Regions from separate parts of the Pseudomonas fortuita genome, predicted to be linked through region 3. Evidence: riboswitches for the same ligand, from Rfam matches in the RefSeq annotation. Region 3 holds a riboswitch; each other region holds the start of a gene.
The links. Region 3 has a riboswitch for cobalamin ahead of OZ911_RS10270 (TonB-dependent receptor). Riboswitches for the same ligand answer to the same signal wherever they lie in the genome.
Positions count from the first base shown of each region.

Region 1 (7,568 bases), 1.2 Mb from region 3:
ACCAGGTTTGGCGCCGAACACCCGCCAGCCCGCCTGCCGCGCGGCCTGCTCGGCGTCCAGCCCTTGCGCCAGCAGCGCGGCACGCTCGCTGCGTACCCGGGCGGCCAAGGGGTTGAGGTCGTCAGGCTCGTCCAGCGCGGCCACCGCCTGCACGGCGGCATCGAACAGACGGATAAGGTTGCCGAAGGCGTCGCGGAAAAAGCCGGAAACGCGCAAGGTCACATCCACCCGCGGGCGGTCGAGCAGGCTCAGCGGCAGTATTTCAAAATCGTCAACGCGCTGGCTGCCGGTGGCCCATACCGGCCGCACGCCCATCAGCGCCATGGCCTGGGCGATGTCGTCGCCGCCAGTACGCATGGTGGCCGTACCCCACACCGAGAGGCCAAGCTGGCGCAGGTGATCGCCGTGGTCCTGCAGGTGGCGTTCAAGGATCAGGCTGGCCGAGGCGAAACCCAGGCGCCAGGCCGTGGTGGTGGGCAGGTTGCGCACGTCCACGGTATAGAAGTTGCGGCCGGTGGGCAGCACGTCGAGGCGGCCACGGCTGGGCGCACCGCTGGGGCCGGCAGGCACGAATCGCCCGGCCAGCGCCGCCAGCAGGCCGTTCATTTCAGCGGCGCCGCAGGCATCCAGGCTGGGCGCCACCGCTTCGCGCAAGGCCTGCACCACGTCATGCACCGGCTGCCATTCGCTCGGTTCAGGCAGCTGCAGGGTGCCGCCCAGCGCTTGCTCGATCACCTGCTGCGCCAAAAGCTCAAGGCGCTCGCGGGTATCGCCACAGGTGCGCCAGGGTTCACTGCTCATGGCCAGAAGCTGCTCAGGGCGTGCGCCCTGCCAGGGCAAGCCAAGCTCACAATCGAGCGGGTCAAAGCCTGGCACCAATGCCTTGGCCAAGGCGCGCAGCAGGCTGGCATTACCACCACGACCGTCGCCCCGCTCAACCCGCAGCAGGGCCAGCAGCGTATCCAGGCGCAGCCGCCCCTCTGGTGACTGGCCAAACACATGCAGGCCATCGCGAATCTGCGATTCCTTCAGGTCGCACAGGTAAGTGTCCAGGCGCGGCAGCCAGACGGCGGCATCATCCAGCTGCCCTTCCAACTGCAGCTCGCGGTCGATGTGGTTGACCTTGACCAGCTCGAGGATGTCGCGCTGCAACTCGCGGGCACGCCGCGGATCGAGTAGCTGCGCTTCGTAGAACTCGTCGGCCAGCTGCTCCAGGTGGCGCAACGGGCCGTAGGTTTCGGCACGGGTCAGCGGCGGCATCAAGTGGTCGATGATCACCGCCTGGGTACGGCGCTTGGCCTGGGCGCCCTCGCCCGGGTCGTTGACAATGAACGGGTAGATGTTCGGCAGCGGGCCAAGCAGCGCGTCCGGCCAGCACTGCGCCGACAAGCCGACGCCCTTGCCGGGCAGCCATTCGAGGTTGCCGTGCTTGCCGACATGGATCACCGCGTCGGCGGCGAACGCGTGGCGCAGCCAGAAGTGGAACGCCAGGTAGCCGTGCGGCGGCACCAGGTCGGGGTCGTGATACACCGCGCTGGGGTCTACCTGGTAGCCCCGGGCGGGCTGGATGCCGACGAAGGTCAGCCCAAAGCGCAAGCCGGCCACCATCAGCCGGCCGCTGCGGTACATCGGGTCCTGCTCGGGCGGCCCCCAGCGCTCCAGCACTGCCTGGCGATTGGCCTCGGGCAAGCGCTCGAAGGCGGCCTGGTAGTCGGCCAGGCTCAGGCTCTGGGCGCAAGGGCGCTGGTCCAGGTGGTCAAGGTCGTTGGTCACGCCGCCGAGCAGCTGGTGGATCAGTTGCGTGCCGCTGCCCGGCAAATCGGCCAGCGGATAGCCTTCGGCCTGCAGCGCTTTGAGAATGTTGAGTGCAGCAGCGGGCGTATCCAGGCCGACGCCGTTACCGATGCGGCCATCCCGGGTCGGGTAGTTGGCCATCACCAGGGCCACGCGCTTCCCGGCATTGGGCAGGCGCGCCAGCTCGACCCAGCGCCGGGCCAGCTCGGCGACAAAGTCCATACGCTCGGGGTGGGCGCGGTAGCACACCACGTCGGACTGGCTGCGCTCGCTGCGCCAGGCCATGTCCTTGAAACTGACCGGGCGGGTGATGATGCGCCCGTCCAGTTCGGGCAAGGCGATGTGCATGGCCAGGTCGCGCGCACCCAGCCCCTGTTCGCTGGCTTCCCAGCCGGGCTGGTTGTCCTGCGCGCAGATGGCCTGCAGCACCGGAATGTCACGGCGGAACGGGCGCAGGTTGGGCCGTTCGGGGCTGGACAGGGCAAAACCGGTGGTATTGACCAGCACTTCGGCACCGACTTCGTCCAGCCAGGCTTCGACCTGCTCCAGGCAGGCGCTTTCCTTTAGGCTGGCCACGGCAATCGGCAACGGGTTCAAGCCAGCAGCTTGCAGGCGCTGGCAGAACACGTCGATGAACGCGGTGTTGGCCGCCTGCAAGTGGGAGCGGTAGAACAGTAGCGGCGCCACCGGGCAATCCGGGTGCCAGTGCGGGTACCAGTCTTCCAGTGCCACACTGCCCTTGGCCGGGTGATACACAGCGGTGCGCGGCAAGGGCTGCGGCTCGTCCCAGGCATAATCGCGGCCCAGCCACTGGTTGGCCAGGCAGTTGTAAAGGTTGATGGCATTGGCCTTGCCACCCTGGCGCAAGTAGTGCCAGAGGCGCTCGGCCTGGTCGCCCGTGACGGTGCCCAAGCGGGTCAGCTCCGGGTCAGGGCGATCATCGCCTGGTACCAGAATCAGTTGCACGCCCCGGGCAGCCAGCTCGACCAGTTGCTCGACGCCATAGCGCCAGTAACCGACGCCGCCGTGCAGCGACACCAGGATGACCTTGGCGTGGCGCAGCACCTGGTCGACATACAGGTCGACCGAAGCGTGGTTCTGCACCTGCATCGGGTTGGCCAGGCGCAGGCTGGGGAAATCCTCAGGCAGTTGCTCGGCCGTATCGGCGAGCAACGCCAGGTGCGAATCGCCGCTGCAGAGAATCACCAGTTCGGCGGGTGTCTGGCCAAGGTCGGCAATACTGTCGTCCGGCACGAAGCCGCCGGGCTGGGTCCGCAGCAGGTGCACGGGTCAGGCGCCCAAGGCCTGGCGCAGGCGCGCTTCCAGCTGGGCAGCGTCGAGTTCCTGGCCGATCAACACCAGGCGGGTGATGCGCGGCTCGTCGGCACGCCAGGCGCGGTCGAAGTGTTTGTCGAAACGGGTCCCCACGCCTTGCACCAGCAGGCGCATCGGTTTGCCCGGGATGGCAGCGAAGCCTTTGGCGCGCAGGATGCCGAACTCCACCACCAGCTGGGTCAAGGCGTCGAGCAACAGGCTTTCGTCAGCCTCCGGCAGGTCGATGGAAATGGAGTCGAAGGCGTCGTGGTCGTGGTCGTCATGATCGTCGCCATCGTGGTGCGAATCGTGGTGGGTACGGCGGCCATCGATGTGCGCCTCGGACTCGGCGCCCACACCCAGCAGCACCTCCAGCGGCAGCTTGCCACTGCTGGCCTCTACCACCTTGACTGCCGGCGGCAGTTCTTCGGCCACTTCGGCGCGCACCTTGGCCAGGCCTTCGGCGTCGATCAAGTCGGCCTTGTTCAATACCACCAGGTCGGCGCTAGCCAGCTGATCGGCGAACAGTTCGTGCAGCGGCGATTCGTGGTCCAGGTTAGGGTCGAGCTTGCGCTGGGCATCGACCTGGTCCGGGTAGGCGGCGAAGGTGCCGGCAGCCACGGCCGGGCTATCGACCACGGTGATGACCGCGTCGACGGTGCAGGCGTTGCGGATTTCCGGCCACTGGAAGGCTTGCACCAGCGGTTTGGGCAGGGCCAGGCCACTGGTTTCGATCAGGATGTGGTCCAGGTCGCCACGGCGTGCCACCAGCTCGCGCATGACCGGGAAGAACTCCTCCTGTACGGTGCAGCACAGGCAGCCGTTGGCCAGTTCATAGACGCGGCCGCTGGCTTCTTCTTCGGTGCAGCCGATGCTGCACTGCTTGAGGATTTCGCCGTCGATACCCAGTTCGCCGAATTCGTTGACGATGACCGCAATGCGACGGCCCTGGGCGTTGTCGAGCATGTGGCGCAGCAAGGTGGTCTTGCCCGAGCCGAGGAAGCCGGTGACGATGGTAACGGGGAGCTTGGCCAGTGTTTTCATGTCGCATTGCCCTTGGCAGAATGGCGCGGGCATGCAGGACGACAGCCGCGGACCAGGCCGGCCGGGCTTGTTCGCCACCGGATCACCCCGCCCGGTTGAAAGTCGAAAACGTTGCGAGGCAGGTCTCCTGGCTTGCACCGTTCCAGCTCCCCGTTCAGTTGAACGGCGGGCTGGCGGGATGACGCCTTCCCGCGCATTGGCGCAGTGGCTGTGTCGATCCGTTGTCAGTGCTTACAGTTGCGGGGGCAGCCGCGGCTTGTACCGCGTTCCCGTCTTAGCTTCGGCCTGGCCGAAGAACCTCGAAGTGGCAAGGCTACGCAGTGGCTGGCGGGTGGTCAACCATTGCTGCGGGGCTTGCCGACAACTCTTGGCGGCACTGCGGTACAGTGGCGACTTTGCCCACTGTCAAGGACGCCCCATGCTCCTCGCCCCCGCCATCCCGGTACTGCGCATCTTCTCGGTCGACAAGGCCAGGGAGTTCTACATGGATTTTCTCGGTTTCAGCCTGGACTGGGAGCACCGCTTCAGCCCGAACCTGCCGTTGTACATGCAGATTCACCGCGATGGCCTGATCCTGCACCTTACCGAGCACCATGGCGATGCCTGCCCCGGCTCTACAGTGTTTGCCCGCCTCGACGACCTGCGGGCGCTGGAGCATGAACTGCAAGGCAAACAGTACGGTTACGCCCGGCCCGAAGCCGAGCGCCTGGACTGGGGCCTGCAGATGCAGGTGTGCGACCCGTTCGGCAACCGCCTGCGCTTCTGCCAGCAGATCGATGACGAGGCCAACCTGTGAAGGCGCTGGGCAAACGCGAAATGGCCCGCCTGGAGCGGGAGCTGGTAGCGTGCCTGACGGACGCTTGTGAAACCGCCAAGGCAGAAATCGTCGGGTTCACCTGGCTCACCCATCGCCTGGACCCTGAGAACTTTCCGGCCAGCCTGCGTATTACTTGGGTGTTTGAACAAGAGGCCGAGAAAGTCGCTGCAGTGGCGGGTGAAGCAAAGGCACGCATGCTGGCGCTGACCCGTCAGGCGTTGGACCACGCCGGCATACAACTGGATCACCCGGCCTGGCATGTACGGTTTGACAGCGAAGAGGCCTGCAAACAGAGCCACGGAGGCGACTGGGCCAAGCGCTTGACGGGGCGCTGAGCCCAGGGCCAGACAAGATCGGGCGCCGCTCGCGCGGCGCATCGCCAGTGCAGGAAACCCATACACGGCGGGCGGTACTTTACCCGCCCCCAACGGGCCGTTAGGCTACGCACTCCCCCAGTACGAGGTATTCGTCCAATGCGCCATTAATGCCGCCGTCCATTCGACGGCCAGTCTTCAGCCTCCGGTTTGCTCCGGAGATGTCGCGGCATTTGTGGAGTTGTGCATGACGAACACGTCGATCCTGACGCTGGACAGCGTCTCTTTGGCCTTGCCTGATGGCCGGCTACTGTTTACCGACCTCAACGAAACCTTCGACCAACGGCGTACCGGCCTGGTCGGGCGCAATGGCGTGGGCAAGAGCCTGCTAGGGCAGGTTCTGGCCGGCCAGCGTGCACCGAGCAGCGGCCAGTGCCGGCGCCTTGGGCCTGTCCATCTGCTGAATCAGCAGGTAATCGAGCGCAGCGCCACGCTTGCCGACCTGGCCCAGGTGGGGTCGGTGGTTGCGGCGCTGGAGCGCATCGAGCAAGGCAGCATCAACCCCCAGGATTTCGACACCGTCGGCGAGCGCTGGGATATCCGCGAGCAACTGCAGATGCACCTGCAACGCAACGGCCTGAGTCACCTTGACTGGCGCCAGCCCGCACGCAGCCTGAGCGGCGGCCAGGCTATGCGCGTGGCGCTGGCAGGCGCATGGCTCAGCGGTGCCGACTACCTGATACTCGACGAACCGAGCAACCACCTGGACAGCGACGCCCGTGCCCAATTGCTGAGCATGATCGAGGCCTGGGACCGAGGTTTGCTGGTGATCAGCCACGACCGCAGCCTGCTGGCGCACATGGCGCGCATTGTCGAACTGTCGAGCCTGGGGTTACAGGCCTATGGCGGCAACTACGGCTTCTATGCAGCACAAAAAGCCAGCCAGGTGGCGCAGGCCCAGCAGCAACTTGCCCGGCTCAAGCAGCAGCAACAACGCCAAGCCCGTGAACTGCAGCGCCAGCGCGAAGACCTGGAACGCCATCAGGCCCGGGCCGGGCGTCAAGCCAGGCATGCCAACCAGGCCAAGATCCTGGTCGACCGCCAGCAGGAGCGCAGCCAGGCCACGGCGGGCAAGCAGCACCGCGACCATAGCGACGCGCGGCAAGCATTGCTGGGCAAAGTGCATGACGCCGCCCGCGAGGTCGAGCAAGCCACTGCGATTACCTTGCATGCTCCCACGCCCCAGCGTCATGCGGGCCGCGAAGTGTTGGCGTTGCAGGCACTTCGCTTGCCCCATGGCACCCGCAAACCGCTTGACCTGCGCTTGTGCCTGGGCCAGCGGATGGGCCTGGTCGGCGCCAACGGCAGTGGCAAGTCCACGCTGCTAAGGCTGCTGAACGGGCAATTACCGGCATCACCACACACTTTGCGCCGCCGTGGCGAAACCGCCCTGCTCGACCAGCACTGCAGTACCTTGGCAGGCCACAGCAGCGTGCTCGAACACCTGCGCAGGGCCAACCCGGTGCTGGCCCTGGGCGAGTTGCGCAGCCGCCTGGCACAACTGGGCCTGGATGCGGCCCGGGTCGAGTTGCCCAGCAGCCTGCTCAGCGGCGGCGAGCGGATGAAGGCAGCACTTGCTGCCGTGCTGTACCGCGAGCGGCCACTCGACCTGCTGTTGCTGGACGAGCCCGGCAACCACCTGGACTTGCCGTCACTGGCAGCCCTGGAGCGCATGCTCGGGCAGTTTCGCGGGGCGCTGATGGTGGCGTCCCATGATGCGGTTTTGCTGGAAAACCTGGCACTGGATGAGTACCTGCGGTTGTAGAAACCGAAAAAAAAGCATCGCAGGCTATCAATTCGTGACTGGCCGTTCCCGATCCGCGACGGATGTATTATGGTGACGTGGTGCGCATATAACAGCAGCCCGAGCGATCGGGCACTTGCAAGACAATGAGGGTGTCATGAGCAACGAAAGCATTAACTGGGACAAGCTGGGTTTCGACTACATCAAAACCGACAAACGCTACCTGTCCGTATGGCGCAATGGCGAGTGGGACAAAGGCACCCTGACCGACGACAACGTGCTGCACATCAGTGAAGGCTCCACGGCCCTGCACTACGGCCAGCAATGCTTCGAAGGCCTGAAGGCCTACCGTTGCAAGGACGGCTCGATCAACCTGTTCCGCCCGGACCAGAACGCCGCCCGCATGCAGCGCAGCTGCGCCCGCCTGCTGATGCCGCATGTGCCGACCGATGTGTTCATCGAAGCGTGCAAGCAAGTGGTC
Region 1 covers NZ_CP114035.2:3,425,107-3,432,674, forward strand. Annotated here, with positions in the region: gene cobN (cobaltochelatase subunit CobN) at 1-3,081, opposite strand, end outside; gene cobW (cobalamin biosynthesis protein CobW) at 3,085-4,152, opposite strand; cobalamin riboswitch at 4,253-4,469, opposite strand; gene OZ911_RS15725 (glyoxalase superfamily protein) at 4,571-4,948, shown strand; gene OZ911_RS15730 (hypothetical protein) at 4,945-5,304, shown strand; gene OZ911_RS15735 (ATP-binding cassette domain-containing protein) at 5,531-7,108, shown strand; gene OZ911_RS15740 (branched-chain amino acid aminotransferase) at 7,245-7,568, shown strand, end outside.
Region 1: linked by a shared signal. The riboswitch ahead of cobW (cobalamin biosynthesis protein CobW) and the one ahead of OZ911_RS10270 (TonB-dependent receptor) in region 3 are both predicted to bind cobalamin.

Region 2 (7,568 bases), 730 kb from region 3:
TGCCCGGCATCCGCCCCATCGTCGGCCGCAATGTCGAGGAGGTCGAGCAGCGCTACCAGCAGGCCGTCGACCTGGTGAGCATCGAAGATGCCCTGGTTGCCCTGGGCCGCCCCTTCAACGACTACGACTTCAGCCAACATGATCTGGATGCGCCCTTCCCCGATCTCGGCACCCTGGGCAACGACAGCCACAAAGGCACCTCGGACCAGCTCAAGCAGCTGGCCCGGGATGAAAGCCTGAGCCTGCGCGAACTGGCACTGCGCTTTTCGCGCCCGCGCAGGGACTTCGTCGGCACCCCGGAGCAGGTTGCCGATGCCTTGCAGCACTGGTTTGAAAACGGGGCTGCCGACGGCTTCATCATCAACTCATTGCTACCTGACGGCCTGCAGTACTTCACCGAACACGTGGTGCCGCTGCTGCAAGCCCGTGGCCTGGTTCGCCGTGAGTACAGCGATACAACCCTGCGCAGCCATTTTGGCCTCGACGTGCCAGAAAACCGCAACACCCTGCGCCGCAACCAGGCAGCGCTTGCCTGAGCCCCCCCAGACAAGGAGTTTTGTTTCATGAGCCTCGAGTTCATCGGCCTCATCGGCCCGCAGGAAAGCAGCGAATCCCAAGCACCCCGTGGCCCGCTGGTTGATCTGGCGTTCATCAAGGCCTTCTCCCAGGCCCAGGAATATGGCGGCTTCGACAAGGCATTGCTGGCGGTCAACACCAGTGCGCCGGACTCTATGATCCTGGCCAGCTACGTGGCAGCACTGACCGAGCGCATCGGCCTGCTGGTCGCCCACCGCCCGGGCTTCCAGGCGCCAACCTTCGCTGCCCGCCAGTTCGCCACCCTCGACCAGCTGAGCCGTGGCCGAGCTTCGATCAATGTCATCACCGGGGGCGACAGCGGCGACCTGCAGCGCGATGGCGACTTCCTCGACAAGGATGCCCGTTATGCCCGCACGGATGAATACCTGCAGGTACTGCGCGACACCTGGACCCGCCAGGAGCCTTTCGACCACCAGGGCACTCACTACCGCGTTGAAGACAACCTGACCTTGGTCAAACCGGTGCAGCATTTGCCCATCTACTTCTCCGGTGCGTCAGACGCCGCGGTCGAAGTGGCCGCCAAGCACGCCGACGTCTACATGATGTGGGGCGAACCGCTGGAGCAGGTGCGCGAGCGCATCGCCAAGGTGCGCAAGGCCGCCGCCCGCTACGGGCGCGAGAAGCACATCCGCTTCAGCCTGTCGTTGCGACCGATTCTGGGCGGTACCGAGGCAGAAGCCTGGGCCCGCGCCGAACGTATTCTGGCCGATGCCCAAGCGCGCATCGGTATCCGCCAGGGCAATCGCCGCGAGAAAAACTTCGGCAAGAGCAACGCCGGCTCCGAACGCCTGGTGCAGCTGGCCAGCCAGCGCAAGGTGCATGACACCCGGCTGTGGACCGAGATTGCTGCGTTGGGCGGCGGTGCAGGTAATTCCACTTCGCTGGTAGGGACTGCGGACCAGGTGGCCGAGGCGGCGTTGGCCTACTACGAACTGGGGGTGACTACCTTCCTGTTCCGCGGCTTTGACCAGCTGCGCGATGCGGTGGAATACGGCCAGGACCTGATCCCGCGGATTCGTGCGCTGGTTGAACAACGTGAGGCTGGGCGCACCGCGCGCACAGCCTAGATCTCGACTCGCAGCACCGGCCTCTTCGCGGCGGTTCGACGCGAAGAGGCCGGTGCAGGAAAACACTTCCCAAACACCTTACGCCAGCCCTGTCAGGGCCTGGCGCCTATTCGCCTGCGTGCTCCACCGTATTCCGAGGACATGATGTCTAGAACACCGCTTTTCGCCCTGCCCCTGGCCTGCCTGCTCACCCCGTTCGCCGACGCTGCTGCAACCACCGAAGACCAACGCCTGGACACTGTCACGGTGATCTCCACTGGCATGCGTGGCAACCAGCGCACCGTCGCCGACAGCCCGGCCCCCATCGACGTGATCAGCAACGAACAGTTGCTGCGCACCGGCCGCGCCGAGCTGTCCGAGGCCATTTCCAAACTGCTGCCCTCGTTCAACTTCGGCACCAACATCGCCGGTTTCCAGTCTGGCGTGCGGCCGCTGAGCAACCGCGGCCTGGGCCCGGCCTACACCTTGGTACTGGTCAATGGCAAACGCCGCCACAACAGCGCCGTGCCGGCCAGCGGCTCGACGGACAACAGCGGTGCCAACGCCGTGGATATCGACATGATCCCGGTCAGCGCGGTGTCGCACATCGAAGTCCTCAAAGACAGCGCGGCGGCTCAGTACGGCTCGGATGCGGTAGCCGGGGTGATCAACATCATCCTCAAAAGCGCCAGCAGTGGCGGCCATTACGAAAGCAGCTATGGCCAGCTGTACAGCGGCCAGGGCGAAACCATCAAGCTGGCTGGCGACCAGGGTTTCGGCCTGGGTGACGGCGGTTTCCTGCACCTGTCGGGGGAGGCACGCAAGCGCGGCACCGCCAACTGGATCGACAAAGCCGACCCTGGTTACCGGGCCTACTTCGAGGACGACCGCCAGGCCGCCTGGGACCACCGCGCTGTGAAGAACGGCGACCCCGACCTGCGCGCCTTCAACCTCGGTTACAACGCCGAACTGCCCATCAGCGACGACCTGAAACTGTATTCGTTCGCCACCTATGCCGAGCGCAAGCTCGAAGCCTTCAACAACTATCGACTGCCCAACAGCAACGCCTCGATCCCCGAGTTGTTCCCCGACGGGTACTTCCCGCTCAACAACATCAAAGACACCGACTACCAGTGGCTGCTCGGCACCCGGGGTGCCGCCGGTGCCTGGGACTGGGACCTGTCCACCACGTACGGGCGCAACAAGAACCAGCAGTCCAGCGACCTCACCATCAACCCTACCTACGGCCCGGCCTCGCCAACCTCGTTCGATGACCTGGCGACTTTGCAGTTCGACCAGTGGGTAAACAACCTGGACATCACCCGCGCTTTTGATCGCGTGTTTGGCCTGGCCGTACCAACCCGCGTCTCGGCGGGCCTGGAACACCGTTGGGAGCGCTTCCAGACCTTCGCCGGCGACCCCGTCGCCTACGGCGTCGGGCCCTACACTTACCCGGCCACCCTGGCCGACGGGCGCCCCAACCCGCTCTACGCGCTGGCCAACGGCCAGACCGCCGTGGGCGCCCAGGCTGCGCTGACCATCCGCCCGGAAGACGAGGCCGATGTGAAGCGCAACAACTATGCCGCCTACATCGACCTCGGCCTGGACCTGACCCCGCGCTGGTACCTGGGCACCGCCGCGCGCGTCGAGCACTACGACGACAACTCGGGCAACACCGCCAGCTTCAAGCTCAATTCACGCTATGAACTGAGCGAAACCGTGGCAATCCGCGGCACTTTGGGCAGCGGTTTCCGTGCCCCGTCGCTGACCCAGAGCGGCTATACGGTCAGCGACAACCGCACCGCGCTGGACGCTGACGGCAATGTGGTGCCGGCCTTGCGCCGCACCGTGGCGCCTGGCAGTGCCGCGGCGCTGGCATTCGGCGGCGACAAGCTCGACCCGGAGAAATCGCGCAACGCCGGCCTGGGCCTGACCTGGCAACCGGCGCGCCGTACCAGTGTCACCCTGGACACCTACCTGATCGACATCGACGACCGCATCCTGTTGACCGAAAACCTCTACGACCGGCAGAACGGTGCCGGTGCCATTGGCGATATGCTCCAAGCACTGGGCCTGGCACGCACCACCTGGATCAACTACTACACCAATGCCTTCGACACCCGTACCCGCGGCCTCGACCTGGTAGGTGACCACACCAGCGAATTCGGTGCCTGGGGCGATGTGCGCTGGACCTTGGGCTTCAACTGGAACAAGACCACTGTGCGCGGCAGCCGGGGCACGCCCGCAGCGCTGGCGGCAGCCGGTATCGAGGTGGTCGGCCATGGCCGCGAAGGTGACCTGGTGGCGGCCTCGCCGAAAACCAAATGGGTACTGGGCAGTCAGTGGTTGCTGGGTAGCTTCACCGGCACCTTGCAGACCACCCGCTACGGCAAGGTCGAGACCTGGCAGCAGAATCAGGCCCAGGACCGCACCTTCGGCGCCAAGTGGATTACCGACCTGGACCTGTCGTACCTGCTGTTCGACAGCTTGACCGTCAGCCTGGGCGGCACCAACATCTTCAATGTACGGCCCGACAAGAACGGCGTGTACAACGCCAACGGCAACCAGGCGGCCTACGGCAACCCGCCGTTTCATCCAGGTGGCGGGTACTGGTACACCAAGCTGGCGTATGACTTCTGAAAACATCCTTTGGGTTTAGCGCGGACCTCAGTGGGAGCGGGCAAGCCCGCGAATCAGGCAGATGCGGTGGATGGCACCGGCTTTGCCGGTGTTCGCGGGCGAGCCCGCGCCCACAATGATTGGGCAAACTTTCACCCTGAGCACGGCAGTCACTCGCACACATGGCAATTGACGCAAACCCCGCCCCATGCTCTCCTTATGCCTCACGTTCAGGTGCCCCCCAGGGGGTGAAACGGGAAACCGGTGCGTCGCAGGCCCTCCATCAGGGCCGGACAAGCCCGGTGCTGCCCCCGCAACGGTAAGCGAGTGAAGCGTCTGTGCCACTGTGCCTTATAGTCCGGCATGGGAAGGTGACGCTTTTCAGGAGCCCTGCTCCTCCTCGCAAGCCCGGAGACCGGCCTGGCGTTCATGAACACCCCGCGGTGGGCGGGCGCTGTTGCATTCCCCTGGGCGGCCACGCATCAGGGATGCCGCGCTTGCCCGTTGCCCACAAAAAGCAGAGGAACGCGTCATGCCCGTCACCAGCGCCAAGCCACACAGCCTTGCCACCCCCGTCACCCTCAGCCAGCGCATCGTCATTGCCGTTGGCGCAAGCCTGCTGGGCCTGTGCCTGGTGTACTTCGCCGGTTTTTCGCACATCGAGGCCGTGCACAACGCCGCTCACGACACCCGCCACAGCGCCGCCTTCCCCTGCCACTGAGTACGCCTGATGATCACGCGCATTGCCCGTACCGCGGGCTTCAGTGGGCTGCTTGCGGCCCTGCTGCTGACCCTGCTGCAAAGCTTCTGGGTCGCCCCGCTGATTCTTGAGGCGGAAACCTACGAATCCTCGGCCCCGGCCGCACACCACGAACATGGCGGCGAAGTGGCCGCCCATGAGCACAGCGCCGACGCCTGGTCGCCGGAAGACGGCTGGCAGCGGGTGCTGTCCACCACCGGTGGCAACCTGGTGGTTGCGGTCGGCTTCGCCCTGATCCTCGCCGCCCTCTACAGCCTGCGCGAACCGCAGCGTGCCGGCACCGGTGTGCTGTGGGGCCTGGCCGGTTTCGCCGTGTTCTGTCTGGCGCCAACGTTGGGGCTGCCACCGGAACTGCCCGGCACCGCTGCCGCCGACCTGGGGCAACGCCAGGCCTGGTGGATTGGCACGGCCAGCGCCACCGCCCTTGGCCTGGCCTTGCTGGTGTTCGCCCGGCACTGGCTGTTGAAGGCGCTGGGCGCCGTGTTGTTGATAATCCCCCATGTGATCGGCGCGCCACAGCCCGACGTGCATGAAAGCCTGGCCCCCGCAGCACTGGAGACTCAGTTCAAGATGGCCTCCTGGCTGACCAACGCTGCATTCTGGGTGGCCTTGGGCCTGCTCAGTGCATGGCTGTTCCGCCGTTCCAGCCAGGCCTGATGCCGGCCTTCTACGCCGGCTTCGGCTGCCGCCGAGGTTGCCCGGTGGATACATTGCAAACCCTGCTGCACCAAGCCTTGGCTAGCCAGGGCCTGGTGCTTGCCGACCTGCGCGGCATTGCCAGCATCAGCCTCAAGGCCGACGAACCCGGCTTGCAGCAACTGGCCGAACGCCTTGGCTTGCCCTTGGTGCTGTACCATAGCGCACAACTGCAAGCCTTTGAGCCGCTGCTCAGCCACCGCTCTGCCACAGCCCATGCCCACAGCGGCTGCTGGGGCGTGGCCGAGAGCGCGGCACTGGCGTTGGCCAGCCAGCGGCCCGGCTGCACCGCCGGGTTACTGCTGACCCGCCAGGTACTGGGCCCGGCGACCCTGGCCCTGGCCTGCTGAACATTTCGCTCCTCTTTCCTGCAAGGACTTTCCATGACGGTGTACTTCATCGGTGCCGGCCCCGGCGACCCTGAACTGATCACGGTCAAAGGCCAACGGCTGATTCGCCAGTGCCCAGTGATCATCTATGCCGGCTCACTGGTACCTGCTGCCGTGCTCGAAGGCCACAAGGCCCAGATCGTGATCAACAGTGCCGAGCTGCACCTGGAACAGATCATCGCCGCCATGCGCAGCGCGCACGAACAAGGCCAGGACGTGGCCCGTGTACACAGCGGCGACCCCAGCCTGTACGGCGCCATCGGTGAACAGATCCGCCACCTGCAGGCGCTGGGCATCGATTACCAGATCATCCCCGGGGTCACCGCCACGGCGGCCAGCGCGGCGCTACTTGGCTGCGAACTGACCCTGCCACAGGTGGCGCAGACGGTGATACTCACTCGCTATGGCGACAGTTCACCCATGCCACCTGGGGAGCAACTGGGCGACCTGGCGCGCCACGGCAGCACCTTGGCGATTCACCTCGGGGTCAAACACCTCTCGCGGATCGTCGAAGAACTGCTGCCGCACTACGGTGCGCACTGCCCGGTGGCGGTGGTACGTCGTGCCACCTGGCCGGACCAGGACTGGGTGCGCGGCACCCTTGGCGATATCGTCGAACGCGTCGCAGCCAAAGATTTTCGCCGCACGGCGCTGATCCTGGTAGGCCATGTGCTAGGGGATACCCCCTTCGCCGAATCGGCCTTGTACCGTGCCGGGCATGCCCACCTGTACCGCCCTGGGGACTGAGCATTGCCAGTATTGCCGCCCGCGTAGCAGACTCCGGGTTCCCGCCTGCGAACAGGAGTCACGCCCATGCTGGAATTACGCCCCAACTGCGAGTGCTGCGATACTGACCTGCCGGGCGACAGCCCCGATGCGCTGATCTGCTCCTTCGAATGCACCTTCTGCCGTGCCTGCGCCGACACACGCCTGCAAGGCCGCTGCCCGAACTGCGCCGGCCAGCTAGTGCCCCGGCCGACGCGTGTCGGTCAGGCGCTGGCCAATAACCCCGCCGCCACCCAGCGTGTGAACAAAGCGCACGCCACCTGCGCCTGACGCCCTTCCAAACAGACATCGCCGCTTTCTCGGGGTGATGTCTTTCACGCTTCTTGTAGGATTTTTCCACAACAAGCACGCGGATTATCAACACTTCTATACTCGGCATTACCAAACTTCGGGATTGGTCGTATCTTGCAGCGCTTCCGATTAACCCACTTGCAGACGTATTCCGGAGTGATCCAGGAAGCGGACCACATCCCGACAGGAGTTTTCCACATGACAACCGTGCTGATCGTCGACGACCACCCCATTGTCCGACTGTCCTTGCGCCTACTGCTCGAGCGTGAACGCTTTCATGTTGTCGGTGAGGTGGGTAACGGCAGCGAAGTGGCTCAGGTAGCCCGCGATCTGCGCCCGGATGTAGTCGTGCTCGATATTGGCCTGCCCGGTCTGGATGGCATG
Region 2 covers NZ_CP114035.2:2,967,345-2,974,912, reverse strand. Annotated here, with positions in the region: gene OZ911_RS13670 (LLM class flavin-dependent oxidoreductase) at 1-536, shown strand, start outside; gene OZ911_RS13665 (LLM class flavin-dependent oxidoreductase) at 564-1,664, shown strand; gene OZ911_RS13660 (TonB-dependent receptor plug domain-containing protein) at 1,809-4,283, shown strand; cobalamin riboswitch at 4,478-4,700, shown strand; gene OZ911_RS13655 (CbtB domain-containing protein) at 4,795-4,983, shown strand; gene OZ911_RS13650 (CbtA family protein) at 4,993-5,679, shown strand; gene OZ911_RS13645 (cobalamin biosynthesis protein) at 5,679-6,068, shown strand; gene cobM (precorrin-4 C(11)-methyltransferase) at 6,102-6,854, shown strand; gene OZ911_RS13635 (DUF1272 domain-containing protein) at 6,921-7,163, shown strand; gene OZ911_RS13630 (response regulator transcription factor) at 7,383-7,568, shown strand, end outside.
Region 2: linked by a shared signal. The riboswitch ahead of OZ911_RS13655 (CbtB domain-containing protein) and the one ahead of OZ911_RS10270 (TonB-dependent receptor) in region 3 are both predicted to bind cobalamin.

Region 3 (7,568 bases):
TCCGGTCTACTGGTGGTCACTGCCGGCCCTGCTCAAGGGCTGGGTCGAACGGGTATTCAGCAATGGCTGGGCGTTCGACTATGAAGAAGGCGCCACGGTGAAGAAATTGCGTGGCATGAAGGTTCACCTGATCGGCGTTGCGGGTGCCGATACAGGCACCTTCGAACGGCACGGCTATGGCGAGGCGATGCGCGTGCAGATCGAGCACGGCATCTTCGACTATTGCGGCGCCGAGGTACTCAGTTCCACCTTGCTGGATGACAGCGAAGGGCCTGACCAGCTTCCCCACTTGCACCATGCACACGCCTTGGGCAAAAAACTGTTTGCAGATTGCCAGGCCGCAGCCTGAACTGGCACAGGGCGGCTACTCAAGTAGCGGCAGCCTCGGTTGGGCACGCCACCTGTTCGACAAGAAGTACTGGGTTGCAGGCTTCAACCAGCTCAATGGCAGCAACAACTATGGCGAGCCACGCAACGCTGACCCCGGGTCAGTCTGCCAGCGGCCACTGCGCCAAGGGCCAGTAGGCGCCCTTGCGCGACTCGTAGAGCGTGAAGTGGCGCGCGCTGAGGTAGAACTCCGGCGCGCTGCTGGCCTCGGGTGGTTGCCCGTGGTAATCCCAGGACAGGGTCAAGTGCGGCCGATACTCACGGTTGGCCGCCTCCACCCCCAACGGCAGCAGTGCCTGCTGCAAGCCATACACCAGTTGCAACAGGGCCGGCGGTGTCTGCTGTGCCTCCAGCACCAACGCGCCGGCCCGCTGCCACACCTGCAAACGGTCAAGCAACAGCCGCGGTGCCAGGGTTGGCAACGTCAGTTGATCGACTGCCGCACAGATCGCCGGCACCTGTGCGGTATCCACATCGCCGAGGAACAACAGCGTGACATGGAAGTTGGCCGCGGGGACGGGTTTGCCGCTGCGCAGGTTCAGCGCCCGGCGCCACTGAGCCAAGGCATGGCGCTGGGCATCGCTGACCGGCAAGGCGAAGAACAGCCGTTTGAACGGGCTACCGCTGGGGCGTATATCCTGAACCATACCAACTCCCTGACATGAAACGTTTGCGCAAGACTGTAGGGCATTACACCAATGTCGCCCCGGTGTTTCGTAACAATAAGTACAAACTACCCCCATGATTGTTTATGCTGGCGAGCTTATGCCATGACGCATGGCCATTTTTCGACAAGTAAACGTCCATGAAAATTGCACTCGTACTTATCTTCGCCCTCTCGATTGCCTACGTGCACCTGCGCGGTCGGGTTCGCCACAAATTGACTCGCCAGCTGGGCGACCACTCCAGCTTCCTCGCCCCGGTCAACAGTTTCCTGTACCTGTTTTCCAAGCTCCCGGCCAAGCCATACTTGCCGGTCGAAGCCTTCCCCGAACTGAAGCCGCTGCAAGACCACTGGCAGGAAATCCGCGAGGAAGGCCGCCAGTTGCTGCGCGTGGGCGAAATCAAGAAGTCCGACAACTACGATGACGTCGGTTTCAACTCGTTTTTCAAGACTGGCTGGAAGCGCTTCTACCTGAAGTGGTACGGCGAAAGCCACCCTTCGGCGATGGCCCTCTGCCCACGCACCACCGAACTGTTGCAAAGCATCGGCACGGTCAAGGCTGCCATGTTCGCTACCCTGCCGCCGGGCGCCAAGCTGGTGCGCCACCGTGACCCGTATGCCGGCTCGTACCGCTATCACCTGGGCCTGGACACGCCGAACGATGACGGTTGCTACATCGACGTGGACGGCGAGAAATACTCATGGCGCGATGGCGAGGGCGTGATCTTCGACGAGACCTACATCCACTACGCGGCGAACACGACCGAGCACAACCGCATCATCCTGTTCTGTGACGTCGAGCGCCCGCTCAAGTACCGCTGGGCCACTGCGTTCAACCGCTGGTTCAGCCGCAACGTCATGGCCGCCGCCGCCGCGCCCAACGGTGCCGGCGACAAGACCGGCGGTATCAACCGGTTGTTCACCCGCATCTACAAGATCCGTGAACGCGGCAAAGCGCTGAAGAAGCGCAACCGCCTGCGCTACTACGTGGAAAAGTGGGCGGTGGTTGCAGCGCTGGTGCTGGTGTTCATCTACATTTGAAGGCTCAACGCGCCCACAAGTGCTGCTGCACACCCACCAAAGTACAAGCCTCGCAGGTGTCACTCTTCGACTAGCCTGAAAGCTCCACTCGCAACCACCACAAGGTGAAGACGATGAGCATGATGGACTGGGACGCCTACCGTAAGCAGTTGATGGCCGGCATCGGCGATCTCAAGCAACTCTCCCCCGACACCGTGGCCGGTTACATGACCGCCAGCGGTGCGGGAGCCAAGACCAACCACCTCGACGCCAAGACGCGTGAGTTGATCTCACTGGCCGTGGCCGTGACCACCCGTTGCGACGGCTGCATCGCCGTGCATTCGCAGCAGGCGGTCAAGCACGGGGCCAGCCGCGAGGAAATTGCCGAAGCCCTCGGCGTGGCCGTGGCGATGAACGCCGGTGCTGCGCTGGTGTACTCGGCGCGAGCCATGGATGCGGTGGGCAAGGCCAACGGCTAGGCCCAAACGGCGTCGCCGCCCTTGCGCGACGGCGCCGCGCCCCACAGACTTGGCGGCCCAGCCCTTGCAGGAGCCCGCATGATCCACGTTCGCCCTATGACAGCCGAAGACTTCGAGCGCTTCTGGCCCACCTTCCAGGCCATTGTCCAGGCCCGTGAAACCTACGCCTTTGACCCCGAGCTGAGCATCGATCAGGCCCGCCAGCTGTGGCTTGAGCTGCCGCAACACACGCTGCTGGCCGAAGAAGATGGCGAGCTGCTGGGTTCTTATTATCTTAAGGCCAATGCCGCCGGGCCTGGCGCGCACGTGGGCAATTGCGGCTATATGGTGTGCGAACAGGCACGCGGCCGAGGTGTGGCACGCCTGATGTGCGAGCACTCGCAGAAGCTGGCGCGCCAGGAGGGCTTTCTGGCCCTGCAGTTCAACTCGGTAGTGGCCAGCAATGAAGTTGCGGTGGCACTGTGGCACAGGCTGGGATTTGAAACAGTCGGCCGCTTGCCCAAGGCTTATCGCCATGCCCGCCTGGGGCTGGTGGACTGCCTGGTGATGTACAAGTGGCTGGCAGAGGAGCCGGTGGTGGAGAAACCACCGCTGCTGATCGGGCGCAAGAACATCGAGGCACGGGTGTCGCGGCGTCGCGGGCGCTGACCTCTCTTGCAGGTTCGGCCCCTTCGCGGGCTTGCCCGCTCCCACAAGTACTGCGCAGCACCTAAAGGCTGTGCGGTCCTTGTGGGAGCGGGTTCACCCGCGAAGAGGCCGGGCCTGCTAAACGCTCAGCTTCAGAACGCCAAGCCCACCTTTACACCAAACTCGTCACGCTTGAGCTTGGTGTTGTCTGCCACTGGCGAATCTTCGTCCAGCTTGTATTCGGTGCGGGTGTAGTACACCCCGGCCTGCACCGGCAAAGCGCCCTGCTGGTTCATCAGCAACGTCACTTCAGCGTACGGGTTGGTGCGGTCTTTGAGGTCGACCGTGTCGCTGCCAAAGTCGTCCACTTTCAGCCGCGCACGGCCGTCCAGGGTGTGGCGCGCGCCCACTTCCACCCGCAGGGTCGAGGCGTCGAACTGGTGGTTGTAGCCCAGCGCCGCCTTGGCAAAGGGCGACTTCACGGTGAGCTTGGTATCAAGGTCGTTGATTTCCGGCTCGAAGCGCGACCAGCTGTAGCCGCCGCCCACGGTCACATCGACGAAGTTGCGAGCGTCCAGCGCCGCACGCCAGCCAAGGTCCAGGTCAGCCTGGGCCTCCTTGAGCTTGTTGTCGTTCTTCTTGCCGTATTTGGCTTCGGCGCCGATTTGGTAGATGAAACCGGATTCGGCTGTCAGCTTGTTGCCGAAGGTGGCGAACACACCGCCCTGGCCCATGTGTTCCTTGTCGTTTTCACTGCCACCTTCGAACTTGAACTTGTCGTAGGCGCCCTGCAGACCGATGGTGAACAGCGGGTCGGTGCTGGGTGCGGCGGTGGCGGCCAGCGGTGCGGCGATCAAGGCGAGCAGGCAGGTGTGGCGCAACAGATGACGAGCAGGCATGCGTAAAGTCTCCATGACTTGGTAACGAAAGACGAACGTGCGGTTCGAGACAAACGCCACACGAAAAGTTCGAAAAAAAATCAGTAAAAACACGCAACCCTGTGTTTTATCGGCGTATTCATGGCACGCCAACATTTGACGCCTTAGCCTTTCAGTGGTCAGATGCGCGCCAGTTTCAGGTGCCCTTCGCCGCCGCGCGCAGGGTGAAACGGGAAGCCGGTGCGTCATGTTACCCATGACAAGTCCGGCGCTGCCCCCGCAACGGTAAGCGAGTGAACCCTTCGAGATACCACTGTGCACGTGCATGGGAAGGTGAAGGTTTCATGCCCCTCGCAAGCCCGGAGACCGGCCTGGAGCTTCACTTGGCAACCCGCGGTGGGCGGGCGCAGGCCGGAATCCGTGCGCGCGCCTGCCTGCATGGTTCGCCTTTGCGTGTTTTCCACCGGGATCCATTCATTCCTGCAGCAGTGGAACGACATGTCCCGTATGTTCAAGCTTCACCCCCTGGCGGCCTGCCTGGCCGTCGCCCTCCCGGCCCTGGCCGATGGCCATGACCAGCAGCCCTTGGCCTTGCCTTCCACGGCCATCACCGACACCCTCGACAGCCGCACCCTCGACCTGGCCACGCCGACCCAGGCAGGCTCGCGCCTCGGCCTCAGTGCCCTGGAAACACCGGCCAGCACCAGCAGCATCAGCGCCGAGCAGATTCAGCAGCGCAACAACCTCACCGTGCAGGATGCGGTGACGCGGTCGCCGGGCATCACCTTCGTCGGCTCCCCCGGCGACGGTGGCACAGGCCTGTCCGCCCGCGGCTTTGCCGGTCACAGTTCGGTGATGACCCTGTTCGACGACGCACGCCTGTACACCGGTGCCGGCACCCAGACGTTCCCGGTCGACCCGTGGATGGTCGAGCGTATCGATGTCATTCGCGGCCCGGCTTCGGTTCTGCATGGCGAAGGCGCCACCGGCGCGGTGATCAACGTGATCCCGAAAAAACCGATTGCCGGCGAGGTGCGCAACCACCTGCGCCTGGGCTACGGCTCGTGGGACCGCCAGCAGCTCGGCCTGGACAGCGGCGGCAGCCTCAGCGAGCGCCTTAGCTATCGCCTGACCCTTAACCAGCAGGCCGGCAACGGCTGGGTCGACCGCACCACATCGCGCAGCCTGGCCCTGAGTGCCGCGCTGCGTTTCGATGCCAGTGACGACCTCAGTTTCACCCTTGCCCACGACCGTGGTGATGCAGAGCCTGCCAACTACTACGGCACCCCGCTGATCGACGGCCACTACCGCAGCAGCCTGCGCAAGAAAAACTACAACGTGCAGAACGACGTGCAGCACTACGTCGATGAGTGGACCCGGCTGACCACGGACTGGACGCTGAACGACCACGTCAGCGCCAGCAACCAGCTGTACTACATCAAAAGCCGCCGCCACTGGCGCAATGCCGAAGACTACAGCTGGGACGCCGAGCGCCAGCAATTGCAGCGCGGCAGCTACCTGGAGATCAAGCACAACCAGGAACAGTTCGGCGACCGCCAGACCTTCACCTTTGACCACAGGCTGTTCGGCCTGGCCAGCAAGACCGTGGTCGGCGCGGAATACAACAAGGTCCGCTTCAACGTCGACAGCAACGCGCCCTACAACGATGTGGGCGGTGACTACATCGACCCATGGCAGCCAGAACCGGGCGGGTTCCACAGCGCCTCGCCACTGCGCCCGCAAACCTTGTCCAGCACCCACACCTTCGCTCTGTTCGCCGGGAACCGCTTGCAGCTGAGCGACCGGCTGTCGCTGGTCACTGGGGTGCGCCGCGACCAGAACCACATCGACCGCACCAACCTGACCAACGACAGCCGCAGCGACCGCAACCTGCAAGGTGGCAACTGGCGCGCCGGGCTGGTGTTCGCAGTCACCGATGACTTGGCGCTGTTCGGGCAGTACTCCACCAGCCAGGAGGGGGTCAACAACCTCATCAGCCTCAGCCCCACCCAGATGCACTATGACCTGACCGAGGCGAAACAGACCGAGGTTGGCCTCAAGCAGCGCTTCTGGGACGGCCGTGGCGAATGGACGCTGGCCGCCTACCACATCGTCAAAAAGAAGCTGCTGGTGGACGACCCGATCACCCACGAGAAACAACAGGCTGGGCAGCAGACGTCAGATGGCCTTGAGGCAACCCTGGAACTGGCACTGGCGCATCAGTGGCAGGTGTCGGCCAATGCGTCGCTGGTACGCGCCAGGTATGACGATTTCGACGAGATGGTCGGCGGTGTAGCGCAGGACCGTGCCGGCAACCGGCCGGCCAACGTGCCACGGCGTACCGCCAACCTGTGGCTGAGCAAAGGCTTCGGCCAACAGGTAGAGGCCGGCATGGGTGTGCGCTACGTGGATGAGCGTTATGCCGATACTGCCAATTCCCAACGTGCCCCCAGCTACGCCGTGGTCGATGCCAACATCGCCTGGCAGGTGCTGCCGGATGTGAAGTTGGGGTTGCAGTTGAACAACCTGTCTGATCGTGAATATGTGCAGTCGGCGTTCAGTGGGCAGCAGTGGTTGATGGGGATGCCACGATCGTACTTTGCGACGGTTGATTACACCTTCTGACCTGAGTTGCCTGTAACGGTCTCTTCGCAGCACCAGGCTGCTCCTACCAGTCACCACCGACCGGTAGGAGCAGCCTTGCGCAGCGAAGAGACCGGCACACGCAACACAAAAACCTCTACCAACCTCTCATCGATTAGTTATAAGATAACGTTTCACATGACATTAATTCCTATCAGCGACCCTCCATGACAAGCGCCAGCGCCACGCCCTCCTTGATCACCCAGCGCCTGCAAAGCATCGATGCCCTGCGCGGCCTGGTGATCCTGTTCATGCTTCTGGACCACGTCCGCGAAACGTTCTTCCTGCACCGACAGGTCAGCGACCCGATGACCATCGACGCTACAGAGCCGTCGCTGTTCTTCAGCCGGACCCTGGCCCACCTGTGCGCGCCAGTGTTTGTCCTGCTAACCGGGCTGTCGGCCTGGCTGTACGGCGAAAAGCACCAAGGCCGCGGCGATGTCTCGGCGTTTCTGTTCAAGCGCGGGTTGTTCCTGGTGGTGCTGGAATTCACCCTGGTCAACTTCGCCTGGACATTTCAGTTGCCCCCCAGCGTCATCTACCTGCAAGTCATCTGGGCCATCGGTGTCAGCATGATCGCCCTGTCGCTGCTGGTATGGCTGCCACGTGCTGCCCTGCTCGCCCTGGGCGCAGCCATCGTTGCCGGCCACAACCTTCTCGACGGCCTGCACTTTGGCGTGGAGTCAGCCCTGCACGTGCCATGGGCAATCCTGCACGACCGGGGCTGGCTTGAGTTTTCCGAAAACCTGCGCCTGCGCACGTCTTACCCGGTGCTGCCATGGATCGGCGTCATCGCGCTGGGTTATGGCCTGGGCCCCTGGTTTGCCCGGGGCAGTGCGGCTGGCCAACGCCAGCAGCGCCTGCTGCTGG
Region 3 covers NZ_CP114035.2:2,232,808-2,240,375, reverse strand. Annotated here, with positions in the region: gene OZ911_RS10300 (NAD(P)H-dependent oxidoreductase) at 1-349, shown strand, start outside; gene thpR (RNA 2',3'-cyclic phosphodiesterase) at 489-1,034, opposite strand; gene lpxO (lipid A hydroxylase LpxO) at 1,193-2,092, shown strand; gene OZ911_RS10285 (carboxymuconolactone decarboxylase family protein) at 2,206-2,550, shown strand; gene OZ911_RS10280 (GNAT family N-acetyltransferase) at 2,629-3,198, shown strand; gene OZ911_RS10275 (outer membrane beta-barrel protein) at 3,330-4,076, opposite strand; cobalamin riboswitch at 4,237-4,444, shown strand; gene OZ911_RS10270 (TonB-dependent receptor) at 4,554-6,680, shown strand; gene OZ911_RS10265 (acetyltransferase domain-containing protein) at 6,866-7,568, shown strand, end outside.

Region 4 (7,568 bases), 930 kb from region 3:
AGCGGTGGCGTTCGCATCGACAGCCTCGGTGACCGCTACTGGAGCAAGACCTTCATTGAAGCCAAGCGTGCCTTGGCCATGGCGCCGACCAACATCGCGCGCAACTGATAGCAAAATGATATATCCTGCTGCGGCGGCGATGCTTTGAAAAAAGCTCGCCGCCGTGCGCATTTACAGAAAGCGTCTAATCTAAATTCTCAACTCTTTTCGGCTGCAGCGCAGCGGTCTCAGACAGGATGTTCTGGCCATGATAAAGATGGCGCGCTTTGCATTTCTCTCCCTGGCAGCATTGCTTGCTGCCTGCTCCAGCCGTGCGCCTGCGCCGGCCCCTGTGGTTACGCCGCAGGTTACTTACAGCCAGCCAAGCCCTTCGCCGATTGCCGATGACGTATTGATCCGCGCCATTGGCCTGGTGGGCACGCCCTATCGCTGGGGCGGCAACACCCCGGACTCCGGCTTCGACTGCAGTGGTTTGATCAAATACGTCTACCGTGACGCGGCCGGTATCAGCTTGCCGCGTTCAACGCGGGAGATGATCGTCATGCGTGCACCTACGGTGGATGCCAAGGCACTGCAATCCGGCGACCTGGTGTTCTTTGCCACCAGTGGCGGTTCGCAAGTCAGTCATGCTGGCATTTATGTAGGGGAAGGGCGTTTTGTGCATGCGCCTTCCACGGGTGGCACGGTGCGCCTGGACTATCTGTCCAACAGCTATTGGGCCAAGGCTTACCTTCAAGCCAAGCGTGTGATTCCGCAAGGGCATCTGGCGCAGAACCCCTGATGATCAACGCCTGTAGCAGCGGCCCCGTTCAACGGGGCTGATACAGGCCGCCCGGTTTCAAGGTGCTTTGCTCACCCGCCAGATCACATTGCCGACATCGTCGGCCACCAATACACCGCGTTGCCCATCGTTGATCACGCCCACCGGACGCCCCATCGCCTTGCCCTCTTGGTCGAGAAACCCCGTGAGCAGGTCGATGGGGCGGCCGGCAGGTTTGCCTGAGCGGTCGAAAGGTACGAACAGCACTTTGTAGCCGCTGTGTGGTTTACGGTTCCACGACCCGTGCTGGCCGACCAATGCCCCCTGATCGAAAGGCGGCGGCAGTACACCAGGCTCGGTGAATGCCAGCCCCAGGGATGCGGTATGCGGGCCGACCGCATAGTCTGGCGCCAGGGCCTGGGCCACCTTTTGCGGGGCCTGTGGATGTACCCGGTGATCTACATGCTGCCCGTAGTAGCTGTATGGCCAGCCATAGAAGCCGCCGTCTTTTACCGAGGTGATGTAATCAGGCACCAGGTCGCTGCCGATTTCGTCACGTTCATTGACTGCTGTCCACAAGACGTTGCTGTGTGGCTCCCAGGCCAGGCCGTTGGGGTTGCGCAGGCCGGTGGCGAACAGCCGGTGCTTGCCGCTTGCGGGGTCCACTTCCCAGATAGCGGCGCGGCCTTGCTCCTTCTGCATACCGTTTTCCCCGATGTTGCTGTTCGAGCCAACCGTCACATAAAGCTTCTTGCCATCGGGGCTTGCGATCACATTCTTGGTCCAGTGATGGTTCAGCGGCCCGCCGGGCAGCGCGGTCACCGGGTGGCCTTTATCGGTTATCTGCATGGCGCCCGGTTCATAGTGAAAGCGCAGCAGCCTGTCGGTGTCGGCCACGTACAAGTCCTTGCCCACCAGGGTCATGCCGAAGGGTGAGTTGAGCCCTTCGATGAAAGGGGTGCGAGTTTCTGCCACCCCGTCATGGTCGGCATCGCGCAGCAGGGTTATACGGTTGGCGCTGGGTACGGTCGCGCCGGCGCGTTTCATCGCCTTGTCCATGGCCCAGCCGCGAATGCCCTTGCCATCTTCGGGCTTGGGTGGCGCGTTGGTCTCTGCCACCAGTACATCGCCGTTGGGCAGCAAGTAGAGCCAGCGCGGGTGGTCGAGGCCGCTGGCGAAGGCTTTGACCTGGGTGCCTGGTGCCGGGGTCGGCTTGCTGCCCTTTGGCCAGCCCACTGCAGGGGCGATATTTACGGTGGGGATCAGTGTTGTGACGGGGGTGGGGAGGCGGGGGTTTGGCCCGCTGCCGTCGTTTACGCTCAACAGGGCTGTTTCGCCGCAGCCTGCCAGGCTGGCTGCGATTAACCAAGGCATCAGGCATTTCATGTGCGGCGTCCTCTAAAGAAGCCTGTTGAATTGAGAGGCCGGCTGGGTTCGGCAGGTTCCCCTTGGTTTGCTTGCTCTTGCTCTTGCTCTTGCTCTTGCTTTTGCTTTGGCTTCTAAGCGCGCGGTAGCTCAGGCAACGCAGATTGCGACTTCAGGAGGCCGAGCGCAGGGCTTGCGGAGGGAGGTGACGGGCATGGATGCCCGTCAAGCGCTGGGCCCCAGGATGGGGCCTGCAGCGCGGTCCTCCCGGGAGCAAGCCCGGAGCGAGGGGACCCCGGAGCGCAGCGTAGGGGCCGGATGATGGGAGCCAGCGTTTTTTGGTTACTTTTTGTCGCGTTTGACAAAAAGTGACCCGCCGTAAGGGCGGAAAGGTGATTTGGCGCCACCTTTGAAAATGAATGTTGACTCATTGTTGATGCTCACACCTGAACGCGAACAGCGAACAGCGAACAGCGAACAGCAAGACCGAACAGCGAAACAGTGCTGGTTTTTAGCTCGCGCATAGGCCATTTGCGATAGCGACACTAACTCACCTTTTCGCCCTTACGGCGAGTCACTTTTTGTCAGACGCGACAAAAAGTAACCAAAAAACGCTGCGCTCCCATCATCCGGCCCCTACGCTGCGCTCCGGGGTTCCCTCACTCCGGCCTCGCTCCCGGGAGGACCGCGCTGCAGGCCCCATCCTGGGGCCCAGCGCTTGACGGGCATCCATGCCCGTCACCTCCCTCCGCAAGGCCTGCGTTCGGCCTCCTGAAGTCGCGAAGATCAAGATCAAGATCAAGATCAAGAGCAAGAGCAAGAGCAAGAGCAAGAGCAAGAGCAAGATCAAGATCAAGATCAAAAGCTTACGTTGCTGCAGCAACCACTTCGATTGACGCTCCCGGTGCAACCCTCTAACCTTCGCGGCGTGTTTCAGGTGCCCTGCCAGCCCCGACTGGGCAGGGTGAAACTGGGAAGCCGGTGGGCGCCAGCATGGCGCGATTCCGGCGCTGCCCCCGCAACGGTAGGTGAGTAGAAGGCCGCGCAGGGCCACTGGATGCCAGCATCCGGGAAGGCGCGCAGGTTTGGGCCAAGGCCCGCTCACAAGCCCGGAGACCGGCCTGAAACTGTCAACGGCATCACGGAGGGTGATGCGCGGTGCACCGTGGCGCCCTGCCATGGCCCCTGCGCGCTCTCCGTCTGCCTGCCTATTCCCTGTCGCCACGCGTGCCGTGGTGCCAGCCTGCGGAGAACCCTGATGAGCGAAGCCACCGAACGCGACGAACGTCACCTGGCGCGCATGCAGCGCAAGAAGGCGGTCATCGACGAACGCATCGCCAATTCCCCCAACGAATGCGGCTTGCTGCTGGTGCTGACCGGCAATGGCAAAGGCAAGAGCAGCTCTGCCTTCGGCATGCTCGCCCGCGCCCTGGGCCATGGCATGCAGTGTGGAGTGGTGCAGTTCATCAAAGGCCGTAATAGCACCGGCGAAGAGCTGTTTTTCCGCCGCTTCCCCGAGCAGGTTCGCTATCACGTGATGGGTGAGGGCTTTACCTGGGAAACCCAGGACCGCCAGCGTGACATCGCTGCCGCCGAAGCCGCCTGGGCGGTGTCGCGGCAGTTGCTGCAGGATCCAAGTGTGCAGTTCGTAGTGCTGGATGAGCTGAATATCGCCCTCAAGCATGGCTACCTCGACCTGGACCAGGTCCTGTCCGACATCCAGGGCCGTCCGCCCATGCAGCACGTGATCGTGACTGGCCGCGCTGCAAAGCCCGAGATGATCGAATTGGCCGATACCGTGACCGAGATGGGCATGCTCAAGCACGCCTTCCAGGCCGGTATCCGTGCACAGAAGGGCGTCGAGCTGTGAGTCAATCGCGCCACTGCCCCGCGGTGTTGATCGCGGCACCGGCCTCTGGCCAGGGCAAGACCACCGTCACTGCTGCTTTGGCCCGCCTGCACCGCAACCTCGGGCGCAAGGTGAGGGTGTTCAAGTGTGGCCCCGACTTTCTGGACCCGATGATTCTCGAGCGGGCCAGTGGCGCGCCGGTGTACCAGCTGGATTTGTGGATGATCGGAGCCGAGGAAAGCCGCCGCCTGCTGTGGGAAGCTGCCGGCGAGGCCGACCTGATCCTGATCGAAGGGGTCATGGGATTGTTCGACGGCACCCCGTCCAGTGCCGACCTGGCGCGCCACTTCGGCGTGCCAGTGCTGGCTGTGATCGACGGTACGGCCATGGCCCAGACCTTCGGCGCCCTGGCCCTGGGCCTGGCGCGTTACCAGGCCGACCTGCCGTTCGCCGGCGTACTGGCCAACCGCGTGGGCAGCCTGCGCCACGCGCAGCTGCTCGAAGGTAGCCTGACCGAGGGCCTGCGCTGGTATGGCGGCTTGTCCCGTGAGCGCGGCATTGAATTGCCCAGCCGTCATCTTGGGCTGGTTCAGGCCAGCGAGCTGAACGACCTGGATACCCGCCTAGATGCCGCCGCCGAGGCGCTTGCCGCCAGCTGCGACGCCGCCATGCCTCCGCCGGTGACCTTTGTCGGCCCCGAGCCGCAGGTGCGTGCTGCCTCGCTGGACGGTGTGCGCATTGGTGTGGCGCGAGACGAAGCGTTCGCGTTCACCTATGGTGCCAACCTTGAGCTGCTGCGCAGCCTGGGCGCGCAGCTGGAATTCTTCTCGCCGCTGCACGACCGTGAACTGCCAGTGGTGGACAGCCTGTACCTCCCGGGTGGCTATCCCGAACTGCATCACCACGCCCTGGCTGCCAATGCGCCAATGAGCGAGGCAATCCGCGCCCATCATGCTCAGGGCAAGCCGTTGCTGGCTGAATGTGGCGGCATGCTGTACCTGCTGGATGCCCTGACTGACGTCGCCGGCGAGCGTGCCGAATTGCTCGGCCTGCTACCAGGCGAGGCGACCATGCAAAAGCGCCTGGCGGCCCTGGCCTTGCAGGCGGTGGAGCTGCCGGAAGGTACCCTGCGCGGCCATACCTATCACCACTCGCTAACCAGCACGCCGCTGGAGCCGATCGCCCGAGGCCTCAGCCCCAACGGCGGGCGGGGCAACGAAGCGGTGTATCGCCTGGGTCGGCTGACGGCCTCTTACGTGCACTTCTACTTCCCCTCCAACCCTGATGCGGCGGCGGCGCTGTTGCGACCATGAGCGAACACGCCTACAGCGCCGCCGAACGCGCTGCGATCTATCGGGCTATCGGTGAGCGTCGCGACATGCGCCATTTTGCCGGTGGCCAGGTTGCGCCAGCACTGCTGGGCCGCTTGCTGGCCGCCGCACACCAGGCGCCTAGCGTCGGTTTGATGCAGCCCTGGCGTTTCATTCGCATCACCCAGCGTGACCTGCGTACCCGCATCCAGGCCTTGGTGGAGGCGGAGCGTCTGCGCACTGCCGAGGCATTGGGCGAGCGGGCTGATGACTTCATGAAGCTGAAGGTAGAAGGCATCAATGACTGTGCCGAGCTGCTGGTAGCGGCCTTGATGGACAACCGCGAGCCGCACATCTTCGGCCGTCGCACCCTGCCGGAGATGGACCTGGCCTCGCTGGCCTGCGCCATTCAGAACCTGTGGCTGGCGGCCCGTGGCGAAGGGCTGGGCATGGGCTGGGTGTCGCTGTTCGACCCTCTGGCGCTGGCAGCACTGCTGGGTATGCCGGAAGGGGCCAAACCGGTGGCGGTGCTGTGCCTGGGACCCGTGACCGAATTTTACCCTGCACCCATGCTGGTGCTGGAAAACTGGGCCGAAGAACGGCCTTTGAGTGACATGTTGTACGAAAACCAATGGGGAGAGCGCCAATGAGCGTGGCCTTGCTGACCATGGCCGGGGTGGCCCTGGATGCCTTGCTGGGCGAACCGCAGCGGCGCCACCCTCTGGTGGCCTTCGGCAATATGGCCGGTAACCTGGAGCGCCGCCTGAATGCAGGTGGCCGCGGCTGGCGCAGCCACGGCGTGAGTGCGTGGTTTCTGGCGGTGGTGCCGCTGACCCTGGTGGCGCTGATCCTGTCCTGGCTGCCGTACATCGGCTGGCTGGTGGATGTGCTGGCGCTGTACTGCGCCCTGGGCCTGCGCAGTTTGGGCGAACATGTGCTGCCGGTGGCCAACGCCTTGCGCCAGGGCGACCTGGAGGAAGCCCGGCGCCGCGTCGGCTACCTGGTCAGCCGCGAAACCCGGGAGCTGGACGAGCCCGCCGTGGCCCGCGCAGCCACCGAGTCGGTACTGGAAAACGGCAGTGACGCGGTGTTCGCCGCGCTGTTCTGGTTTGTGGTGGCCGGCGCGCCGGGCGTGGTGCTGTACCGCCTGAGCAACACCCTGGATGCCATGTGGGGGTATCGCAACGAACGCTTCGAGCGCTTCGGCTGGTGCGCGGCGCGCATTGATGATGTGCTCAACTATATTCCCGCAAGGCTGGTGGCGCTGACTTACGCACTGCTGGGCAAGACCCGCCTGGCGCTGGCTTGCTGGCGCAAGCAGGGCCCGCTGTGGGACAGCCCCAACGCCGGACCGGTGATGGCCGCCGGTGCCGGAGCACTCGGTGTAGCGCTGGGCGGCCCGGCTGTTTACCACGGCGAACTGCATGAGCGGCCACGCCTGGGCGAAGGGCCGATGGCTGACGCCGATGCCATCGAGCGTGGCTGGAGCCTGGTGCAGCGCGGCGTGTGGCTGTGGCTGTTGTTGATCTGCCTGGGGGCTTACATCAATGCTTGAACACGGTGGCCGCCTGCTGCGTGCGGTGCAACATTACGGTATCCCTCGCGAGCAGTGGCTCGACCTGTCCAGCGGCATCGCGCCCTGGCCGTTCCCGATCCCGCCGATACCTACAGATGCCTGGGCTCGCCTGCCTGAGACCGAAGACGGCCTGGAGGCGGCGGCACGCGGGTATTACGGCGCCCGCGAGCTGCTGCCGGTGGCGGGTTCCCAGGCGGCGATCCAGGCTTTGCCGCTGCTGCGTGCGGCTGGCCGGGTAGGGGTGCTGTCGCCGTGCTATGCCGAACACCCGTATGCCTGGCATCGGGCGGGCCATCATCTGGTCGAGCTGGATGAAACGCAGGTCGAGGCGATGCTCGACAGCCTCGACGTGCTGGTGCTGGTCAATCCCAATAACCCGACCGGGCAGCGGGTACCGCGTGAGCGCCTGCTGGGCTGGCACGCGCGCCTGGCTGCACGCGGTGGCTGGCTGTTGGTCGACGAAGCGTTCATGGACAACACCCCGGCGGATGGCGTGGTCGATTGCGCCGACCTCCCGGGGCTGATCGTGCTGCGATCATTCGGCAAGTTCTTTGGGCTGGCCGGGGTACGCCTGGGCTTCGTCGCCGCCGAGCGCAGCCTGTTGCTGCGCCTGGCCGAGCTGCTTGGCCCGTGGACGGTCAACGGGCCAACCCGGGTGCTGGCCCAGGCAAGCCTGGCCGACAAGCCTGCCCAGCGCGTGCAGATTGA
Region 4 covers NZ_CP114035.2:1,305,031-1,312,598, forward strand. Annotated here, with positions in the region: gene OZ911_RS05950 (C40 family peptidase) at 1-108, shown strand, start outside; gene OZ911_RS05955 (C40 family peptidase) at 248-781, shown strand; gene OZ911_RS05960 (PQQ-dependent sugar dehydrogenase) at 839-2,146, opposite strand; gene OZ911_RS05965 (hypothetical protein) at 2,857-3,021, shown strand; cobalamin riboswitch at 3,044-3,264, shown strand; gene cobO (cob(I)yrinic acid a,c-diamide adenosyltransferase) at 3,384-3,995, shown strand; gene OZ911_RS05975 (cobyrinic acid a,c-diamide synthase CobB) at 3,992-5,287, shown strand; gene bluB (5,6-dimethylbenzimidazole synthase) at 5,284-5,934, shown strand; gene cbiB (adenosylcobinamide-phosphate synthase CbiB) at 5,931-6,839, shown strand; gene cobD (threonine-phosphate decarboxylase CobD) at 6,832-7,568, shown strand, end outside.
Region 4: linked by a shared signal. The riboswitch ahead of cobO (cob(I)yrinic acid a,c-diamide adenosyltransferase) and the one ahead of OZ911_RS10270 (TonB-dependent receptor) in region 3 are both predicted to bind cobalamin.